3 regions of the Paenibacillus sp. JZ16 genome follow, and region 2 is predicted to be linked to each of the others. Evidence: predicted binding sites of a transcription regulator. Region 2 holds the regulator's gene; each other region holds the start of a gene.
What was found. The regulator NrdR, encoded in region 2, represses ribonucleotide reductase genes. The targets are predictions, from matches to a motif close to AACACNATATATNGTGTT.
Positions count from the first base shown of each region.

Region 1 (3,283 bases), 3.5 Mb from region 2:
ACACCGAAGGTTTGCCGGTCCAGCTTCGTGAATTTTCCGGACAGCCCTTCTGCCGGCGTGGCAAACAACGTAATGTTCAGATCGTATTTTTCACTGGCCGCATCGCAGAATTGACGCATATGCCGGATGATTTCGATTCCCAGCCTGCGGCTGTTCTCATCCTCTCCGTGATGCAGTCCGGTCAACGCCTTCAGGCATTCTGCAAGCCCAATGAATCCAAGTGCCAGAGTGCCGTGCTTAATCAGTTCGCGTACCTTGTCCTCCGGGGCCAGGTCTTCGCCGCCTTCCCACACGCCTTCCCGCATCATAAAATCGGACGCTTTGGCCGGTTGGTCCGCCTGCAGCTCGTAGCGGTGAATCAAACCCTCTACCGCAATCGTCATATACTGATCCAACTGCTCGTAGAAGAGGCTCAGGTCGGGCATATCCCGCTTGCCTTCGACGATACCATGCTCGATGCCGAGACGAACCAGATTGATCGTATTGAAGGACAAATTGCCTTTTCCGCTCAGGCGGTTTCGCCCGAACCGGTCTGAAATCGTCCGTGTCCTGCAGCCCATGGTGGCAATAATCGTGTCTGGCTCGTCCGGGTTATAGTAGACCAGATTAAACGACGCATCCACGTTGACAAAGTTCGGGTAGAGCCTGCGGCTGGAGCACTCAACGGCTTTCAGGAACAGATCGTAATTGGGCTCCCCTTCCGCCTGGTTAACCCCTTGCTTGCACTGGAAAATATGCTGCGGAAATATCGGCGTCTCTCCCCCGCCGAGTCCTCTCATCGTGGCATCCAATAGAGCATGGGACACCAGCCTTCCTTCCGTTGACGTGCACATGCCATAGTTCAGCGATGTGAAAGGGATCTGTCCACCGGCCCGGCTGCTCATCGTGTTTAAATTATGGATCAGGGATTCCGCGGCCTGTTTTACTTCATTCACCGTTTCGTTATATGCGTAATGATATATTCGCGGATAAGAGTCCTTCAACTGCTTGTTGTCTATGTATAATTCGTTATCGGGAAGAACTTGTACATTGGGTCTATGCTTGCCCTGCTCCACCTCTCCGAAGTAGGCAAGCCCTTTCCGAAAATGCCGGTGAAACGATTTGCCGACATACGGGGCCAGATCCCAATCGATTTTATTTCCGGACACGCCGCCGAATTGACTGTTCTGCTGAGATTGAAATATGATGGCCACCAGCGCCATCGCGGTCATGATGCTCTGCGGCGGCCTGACCGATCCGTTACCGGTATTGAACCCTTTGGCCAATAGACGGTCAAACGGGATGAAAATACAGTTCGTCGTACCGAGTGCATACTGGTCCAGGTCGTGCACGTACACATAACCATCCCTGACCGCTCTCATGAGCTCTCCGGGCAGGATAAATTTGCTTGCCATCCATTTGGCATACTCAGAGCCGATCCGACTCATTTTTCCACTGAAGGATTCCCCGTTCAGATTCGCATTCTCCCGCAGCAGATCCAGATTCGTTACCCCAATCACATCCCTGCTGATCTTGTAGAGTTCTCCCCGCCGCATCCGCTCCAGATCACGGGCTTCCCTGTAATGTTGATAAGCTGCCGCTGCCGCTGCATAACCTGTGCTTTCCAATTGTTCAACAACAATATCTTGAATATCCTCCACACTCACCTGCTCCATCCCCGCGGTGACGCGGGCAACCTCCTCGCCAAGCTGCAGGGAAGCCTCCTTGCGGGACACCCCCTCAACAGCTATAAAAGCTTTATCCACTGCCTTCACAATCCGGCTTATCTCAAAATTCACCAGGCATCCGTCTCTCTTCATGACTTTCATGAAACGAATCAACTCCTTCTTCTCAGATCATTTATACACTATATATAGTTTCGTTTTATCAATTTACATCCATATATAGTTTGATGCTGTGAGATAGATCACGTCTGCTGATCCTATGAAGTGTATCAGCGATTCCTGACAACGTCCTTAAAGGACATGAATCCCAACAGAAAAAAGGCACTCGAGTGAGCATTGATCACATCGGGTACCTTCTTGTTTAACCACAGTAGAATTAACTTTCGGCAGGCGGCATCGGGGTTGGTGTCGGCTTAGCATAACCTGTGCTGTATTTCTCGTCGATTGCGGTCCGAATATCCTTCAGGCTTTTGCCCTCGCTGCTCATTTTGGCAGATTCCACGGCAATGTCCAGGCATACCCCGCAGCGGGTGCCATGATCGTCCCACACCACGGTGCCGTCCTCCTGAATCTCATCAATAAAACAGTTCAGATTGCTCTCATGACCGGCACTGTCCCCACAGCCGCAATAACAAGGAATGTATTTCAGGACATCACTGACCTGCGCGGACAAGGCATAGATCGTCTGGAGCTCGCTGGTCTGGCTCTTCAAAAAGGCAGGCAGCTCATCAATCGAAGCCGTCGCCTCCTGGATATCCCCGTTGGACAGCTGCGTCTGATGTCCGTGCTCATGCGCTGCCTTGGTTGCCTGTCCACTTTCAACCTGCTCCTGGGCGCTTTTCCCCGAACAGCCGCTCAGCATAAGACCGGCGGACAGCAGCAGGATGACAAACCGTTGTTTCCCTTTTTTCATCATTCGTTTCCTCCATTTAACTAAACTAGCGGCCGTTAATCCCGTTCTCGCTGTACGACCCTATTCTTCGCGTCGTAATCGCTGATTGTGCGCGATCTTGGCTTCGTTCCCCTGCTCCGTCGCCTGATAGAACACCCGGCGGGAGAGCTCCTTCGGCAAATATTCCTGCTTCACGTAATGGCCCGGATAATCGTGCGGGTACTTATAGCCGACATGTCCCAGCTTCACGGCGCCCGAATAATGCGCATCACGCAGATGAAGCGGTACCTCCGCCGATTTTACTTCATCCATGGCGGACATCGCCCGTGATATTGCGGTCACAACGCCATCGGATTTTGGACTTTCCACCGCAAACAGGATAGCCTGGGCGATATTAAGCTTGGCTTCCGGCCAGCCGTTATTCCGGTAGGCGTCCAGTGCGCTTACCGCCTGCACCATCGCTTGCGGATTAGCCAGCCCGATATCCTCGCTGCTGGCAGCAATCAAGCGGCGGATGAACACCATCGGGTCCATCCCCAGCTTTTCGACCGCATACAGGAACCAGAACAATGCCGCATCGCTGGAACCCCGAATGCTTTTATGAAAGGCGGACAGCACGTCATACTGCGTGGACTCGTCCGCCTTGACGAGCGGCTTGCGTATCGATTCCTCGGCCACATCCAGCGTAATATGGACCGTGCCGCCTGCATCAGGCGGGGTCGTCATC
Region 1 is NZ_CP017659.1:6,309,737-6,313,019, reverse strand. It holds gene BJP58_RS28210 (anaerobic ribonucleoside triphosphate reductase) at 1-1,808, opposite strand, end outside; gene BJP58_RS28205 (PCYCGC domain-containing protein) at 2,041-2,580, opposite strand; gene BJP58_RS28200 (replication-associated recombination protein A) at 2,638-3,283, opposite strand, start outside.
Region 1: the regulator NrdR is predicted to act here: its motif matches at 1,843-1,860, upstream of BJP58_RS28210 (anaerobic ribonucleoside triphosphate reductase).

Region 2 (3,283 bases):
GAAGGCCGGGGTTGTCATTCAAATTCTCCGCAGTCCCTCGAAGGCGGATCTGGACGACTCCGGCAGCATCTCCCCGTGGGAGGCGATGTGGCTCGGGATCGCGTTATCGCTCGATGCGTTCGGCGCAGGGCTTGGCGCCGCCATGCTGGGCTTCTCACCGTTAGGTACCGCGGCTGTTGTTTCCTTGTTTAGCGGGATATTCCTGGTGCTGGGCATGAGGGTTGGTTTACGTTTTGCATCCAAGGGCGGCATGCGTTTTATCTCTTATTTGCCTGCTTTTTTGTTAATCGTCATGGGTATAATGAAGCTGTTATGAGGTGAAGTCATGAATATCGGTTTAACCGGAGGAATTGCAACTGGCAAGAGCACCGTGTCCTCCATGTTGGCCATGAAGGGAGCACTTCTCGTCGATGCGGATCTCATCGCCCGGGAAGTCATGCTCCCGGGTCATCCGGTGCTGGGTAAAGTGACCGAACATTTTGGACAAGCGATCCTGTTTGAGGACGGTACGCTGAATCGAAAAAAACTCGGGGAAGTGATCTTCCATCATCCCGAGCAGAGAACGGTATTGAATGAGATCACGCATCCGGCGATCCGGCAGGAAATCCGGGAACGGACGGAAGCGTATGAGCGGCAGTATCCCGACCGGCTGGTGGTAGCGGATATTCCGCTGCTGCTTGAGGCCAAGGAGCATTATTCTTATCTTGACCAGATCGCTGTTGTTTATGTACCGCGAGAGCTGCAGCTTGAGCGTCTGATGGTACGCGATGATCTTAACAGGGAAGCGGCAGAAGCGCGTTTAAACAGTCAGATGGATATCGAGGAGAAGAAGCGTCTGGCGGATATCCTCATCGATAACAGCGGAACATTGGCCGAAACACAGCAGCAGGTGGACAACCTGTGGGGCAGGTTGGTTAGTCTATGAAGTGGCTCCGTAAAAAAAGAGTGCTGCTTCTGCTGTTTGTCTCTTTTGTAGCGCTTCTGTATCTGAGCTCGAACTGGATGACCTTGCTGTATCCGATTCATTATAAAGATGAAATACGGAAGCATGCCGCATACTATGAGGTCGATCCGTTCCTGGTGGCATCCATCATTCGTGTGGAAACGAACTTCAAGCCGGGTAAGGAGTCCAAGAAAGGCGCCCTGGGCATTATGCAGCTGATGCCGGATACGGCGAATTGGGCGATGGAAATGGCCAAGCTGCCATCGGTAAACCTGCTGAACGTAAAGAATGAAGTGGATGCGAATATCCAGCTGGGCACCTGGTATATTCAGAACCTGCACAAGGAAATGGACGGCAACCCGATTGCCGCCATCGCCGCCTATAATGCAGGCCCCGGGAACGTCAAGAATTGGATCAACAAGGGCATGTGGGATGGAACCTACGAGAATGTGAAGAGTATTCCCATCGGGGAAACCCGCCACTATGTACAGCGCGTGATTTATTATTATAATCAATATACGGATGTGTATAAGGACGGCTTTTAACGAAAAAAGAGCGCTGGACAGGCTCTTACATCGAGCCGTCCAACACTCCTTTTTTAAGGAAGAATCAATTATTGACCGGAGAATTGACCAGCCAATTGTTGCTCGGCCAGGGTTACAAGACGCTTTGTGATGTATCCCCCGATCGAACCGTTCTCGTAGGAAGTCATGTTACCTTGGTATCCGTCTTGTGGAATGGAGATACCAAGTTCTTGAGCTACCTCGTACTTCAATTGCTCAAGAGCAGCGTTTGCGCGAGGAACAACCAGGTTGTTGGAGTTGTTGTTGCTTTGTGCCATGTTAAGTTCACCTCCTTGGGTTGGTAAAAGTATTATGTCTCGGGTTTCGCATTTTCATAACATAAAAGAAAAAAGTTTTGCTGGTAAATTTTTCATTAGGGCCATTAAGGCTAAAATACGCTGAAAACAAAGGAAGTGAAGATAACTTTATGAAGTGTCCATATTGCAGTTATGCCGGAACGAAAGTGCTGGATTCCAGGCCTGCCAACGAGAATAAATCCATCCGCCGCCGCAGGGAATGCGAGCAGTGCAGCAAGAGATTCACAACCTTTGAGATGGTGGAGGAAACGCCGCTGATTGTTGTGAAGAAGGATGGAAGCCGAGAAGAATTCAGCCGGGAGAAGGTACTCCGCGGTTTGATCCGGGCATGCGAGAAGCGTCCGGTATCCGTGGATCAGCTGGATATGATCGTATCGGATGTCGAGAAGGCACTGCGCAATACCGCAGCAGCAGAGGTGGAGAGCCGCCAGATCGGGGAGCTTCTGATGGAACGGCTGTATCCGGTCGATGAGGTAGCGTACGTCCGGTTTGCGTCCGTGTATCGGCAGTTCAAGGATATCAATATGTTTATGAAGGAACTGAAAAGCCTACTGTCCAAGGATACGGACGGTCAGGAGCTGTAAGAGCACCAGGGTTCTGCGTGATCCAGGTGCTCTTCCGGTGCTCTCAAGGAGCCCATCCTCATCATCGATAAGTGACATTATATAGAGAAGTAAAAGGGATACAGCACGTCATCAAAAAATGTGAAAAACCTGTTGACATGCCTGCTGATTTTTTATATGATATAGAAGTCGCTTACGGGGCCTTAGCTCAGCTGGGAGAGCGCATCGCTGGCAGCGATGAGGTCAGGGGTTCGATCCCCCTAGGCTCCATAATAAGAAAACCCTTGATATTCAAGGGTTTTTTGCTTTTTTAATACGTATTTAGTACTGTCCATAAATGGTCTTGGGGACGAATTGGGGACGAATATTGAACATAATGAAAATGGGCAATCATTTTATGTCATGAGCACCTACAGCGTCGGGGTTCGAGGCGCTGTTTTTTTGACTCGTTCAAACGGACTGATCTGGGGTTCAGTAAGGCTGCACCGTTCGAAAGTTGTATCGTAACAGAAAAATTAAATTGTTATTCCGATTTCTAATGTGTTTTCATGCCAGTTCGTTTTACTTATGATTTAACAGCAGTTTCAACGGTCAGTAGCGATTTCCCCGGTTACAGGCGAGAAGCCTGTTCTTGAGGTCTAAAGTATCAGAAACTTTATCCGGGGAGAATTTGCCTGGAAAAAAAAGAAAAAGCGTCCCACAAGTCTTTTGAGTCTGCCCCCATAGCGTGAGACAAATTAAAAACACCTTCAAGAGAATGCAACCATGTCGTAAGATATGGAGACAACCTTGGAGGTGTTTTTCGTTGGCAGCAAGAGTCAGCTGTCCGGTAGAAATGAAGAAGAAAGCCATTGAAATGAAGTTGGATGGCATTCCAGTGAAAAAAAGTCATGAACC
Region 2 is NZ_CP017659.1:2,763,243-2,766,525, reverse strand. It holds gene BJP58_RS12440 (MntP/YtaF family protein) at 1-316, shown strand, start outside; gene coaE (dephospho-CoA kinase) at 326-925, shown strand; gene BJP58_RS12430 (lytic transglycosylase domain-containing protein) at 922-1,488, shown strand; gene BJP58_RS12425 (alpha/beta-type small acid-soluble spore protein) at 1,557-1,784, opposite strand; gene nrdR (transcriptional regulator NrdR) at 1,934-2,407, shown strand; tRNA gene BJP58_RS12415 (tRNA-Ala) at 2,584-2,656, shown strand.

Region 3 (3,283 bases), 490 kb from region 2:
CGTTGCCGGACTCCAGCATGATTTTGTACAGGCTCTTCTCGATGGATTCCTTCTTCTCGAACCGTTCGAGAATGACATCCAGACCTCCGATGACCATCTCAAACATGTTGATCTTCTCGTGCAGCAGGTTCAGAATGTGCTCTTCAATGGTTCCTGAAGTGGACAGGTTGTAAATCTTCACGTCATTGGTCTGGCCGAGACGATGGACGCGTCCGATTCGCTGCTCGACCCGCATGGGATTCCAGGGCAGATCAAAGTTGATCATATGGTGGCAGAATTGCAGATTGATGCCTTCGCCCCCGGCTTCCGTCGCGATCATGACCTGTGCCTTGCCGCGGAACAGATCCATCATCCAGTCCTTCTTGCCGCGGTTCATTCCGCCTCGGTACGGTACGGAGATGAGCCCGTGATCGCGGAAATAATTGAGCAAGTATTCCTGGGTGGCGCGGTATTCCGTGAATACGATGACCTTCTCGTTCATTTGCTGGATCAGCTCGATGGTTTTTTCCGCCTTGGTGTTGGCTTTGATGGCCTTGATGAGATAGACGAGCTCCCAGATTTTATCGCGCAGCGGAGAGTCCTCGGGCAGCTTCTTGGACAGATTAACAAGAGTCACGAAAACGGCATCGCGGCTGCTGCACACTTCACGCTGGAGCGTAACAAGGGACAGCATACTGCTTAAATTTCCCCCTGCTGCCTGATACTGATCTTTGACGAAGGACGTGACGCCGTCGTATAATGACTGTTCTTCGGGCGAGAGGCTAAGCCCTACATTGCGGACGGATCGCTTGGTGAATTTCACTTCGCCTTCGCCGCGGCGGTTACGGATCATGACCTTGGACAGCTCATCCTTGAGCTGCTCCTGATTCTTGGGTCTTCGTTTATCGACAACAAAATTAGCGGCAAACTGCCCTTGGCCTCCAAGCTGGCCCGGCTTCAGCAGGGTGATCAGATTGAAGAGCTCGCTGAGATCGTTCTGCACCGGCGTGGCCGTCAGCAAGAGGCAGTATTTTTTGCGCAGCTTTTGAATGAATTGATAATTGGAGGTTTTTTTGTTCTTGAGCTTGTGCGCCTCATCGATGATGAGCATGTCGTACTCCTCGTTCAGCAGAATCTCCTGATGCGGATCGCGCTTCGCCGTGTCCATGGAGGCGACAACGATATCATTGCCCCAGGAGTACGCTTTTTTCTGCGCAATCGCAGGAATGCCGAACTTGGAGTTCAGCTCGCGAACCCATTGCAGCACAAGGGAAGCGGGAACGAGAATCAACACTTTGGATACCAGGCCGCGCACGATGTATTCTTTTAAAATAAGGCCGGCTTCAATCGTTTTACCAAGCCCCACTTCATCAGCGAGAATGGCTCGACCCGACATCTCGAACAATACGCGTCTGGCGGTATCGGTCTGATGGGGGAGCGGGGATAAGCCGCCTAGGTGCTTGAGGCATTGCAATTCTTCAAAGCTTGTAACGAGACGCGATTTCTCGCCCTCCACGGCAAGCTGGGCCAGACGATAGTCACCCCAAGGTCCGCCCTTGTCCAGTCGACCGGCGAGATCGTCAAACCAGGAACGGTCGATCTGCAATGGAACGGGAAGACGCGCGTCGAAAATCATGCCTGAGTCGGCAGATGGCTGATGGTTCATGTCGATCTCCTCCTGTTGTGAAAGATTCCGGGCCAGCGGTGTATATGTAGTATGGACGAAAAAAGAAGTCTTCATAACCTTGCACGGATTCGGAAGGCGTGGAATAACCCAAAGGGCGCACGGCTGCTGGAATTGGATATTTTCATCCTTTTTTTCATAGGGAAGGCCGAAAAAGAGAGCGAGAGGAAGAAAGCGGAAGCTTGCGAGCGGGAGCTTGGATCTGTTGGCTTAATTTTCACATTATCGGCATAGTTAACCTATATATAGTGTAGTATAATGAATTGGTAGCACTATATATGGTGTATATAGTGGTTTTGAATGTTTGACCGGCTACATAACAGGTTATGTTGTTGGTGAGCGCATAACTGCGGAACTTTTTAATTTTATATTTTATATAGGAGGTAGTTGCTCTTGAGTACGATGCAGAATCAGCGGCTGGAAGGTTTAAGCGAGAAGATCTTTTTGGACCGGTATGCCTGGAAGGATGCGGACTCCAACAACGCTAAGGTAGGCGATGTGGTGCTCGTTTTGACGAAGGATGATCCTAAATTTCCGACCAAGGAAGTTGGCGAAATCGTGAAACGCGAAGGCCGCAAGGTCACGGTGAAGACACGGAAGGGCGAGCTTGTGGAATCGGATGTGGAGAAGCTGACGTTAACCATCGAGAAAACGCCGGAAGAAATGTGGGATCGACTCGCGGCTGCCATGTCATCGGTTGAGGCAACGCCTGAACTGCAGGAAGAGTGGCGCGGGAAGTTCCGCGAGATTCTGGATGATTGGAAGCTGGTGCCGGGCGGACGGATTGCGGCTGGAGCTGGTGCAAGCGATGAATTGACGCTGTTCAACTGCTACGTGATTCCTTCACCGAAGGACAGCCGGGGCGGCATCATGGAAACTCTGAGCGAGATGACCGAGATCATGGCGCGCGGCGGCGGAGTCGGCATTAATTTGTCTTCCCTGCGTCCTCGGCGCGCGATCGTAAGAGGCGTGAACGGCTCCTCCAGCGGTGCGGTATCGTGGGGCGGATTGTTCAGTTATACGACGGGATTGATCGAGCAGGGCGGAAGCCGCCGGGGCGCGCTCATGCTGATGATTAATGATTGGCACCCGGACGTGGAGGATTTCATTACCGTGAAGCAGACGATGGGACAAGTTACGAATGCGAACCTGTCGGTATGCGTCAGCAATGATTTCATGAAGGCCGTGAAGGAAGATCTGGACTGGGAGCTGGTGTTCCCGGATACTACGGATCCTGACTATGATGAGCTGTGGGACGGCGATCTGGATAAATGGAAGAAAGCCGGACACCGTATCATTCCATATAAAACAGTAAAAGCACGCGAGGTCTGGCACACCATTATCGAATCCGCATGGAAATCCGCAGAACCGGGCGTCGTATTCATGGAATACTATAACCAGATGTCCAACAGCTGGTATTTCAACCCGATTATTTGTACGAACCCTTGCGGCGAGCAAGGACTTCCGGGCTGGGGCGTATGCAACCTGTCCGCGATGAATCTGTCGAAGTTCTATGATGAAGCGAACCATGACGTTGCCTGGGATGAGCTGGCTACAACGACACGGTACTCCGTGCGTTTCCTGGATAATGTCATTGACCGGACGCCGTACCATTTTGAA
Region 3 is NZ_CP017659.1:2,270,003-2,273,285, reverse strand. It holds gene BJP58_RS10340 (DEAD/DEAH box helicase) at 1-1,645, opposite strand, end outside; gene BJP58_RS10335 (adenosylcobalamin-dependent ribonucleoside-diphosphate reductase) at 2,066-3,283, shown strand, end outside.
Region 3: the regulator NrdR is predicted to act here: its motif matches at 1,932-1,949, upstream of BJP58_RS10335 (adenosylcobalamin-dependent ribonucleoside-diphosphate reductase).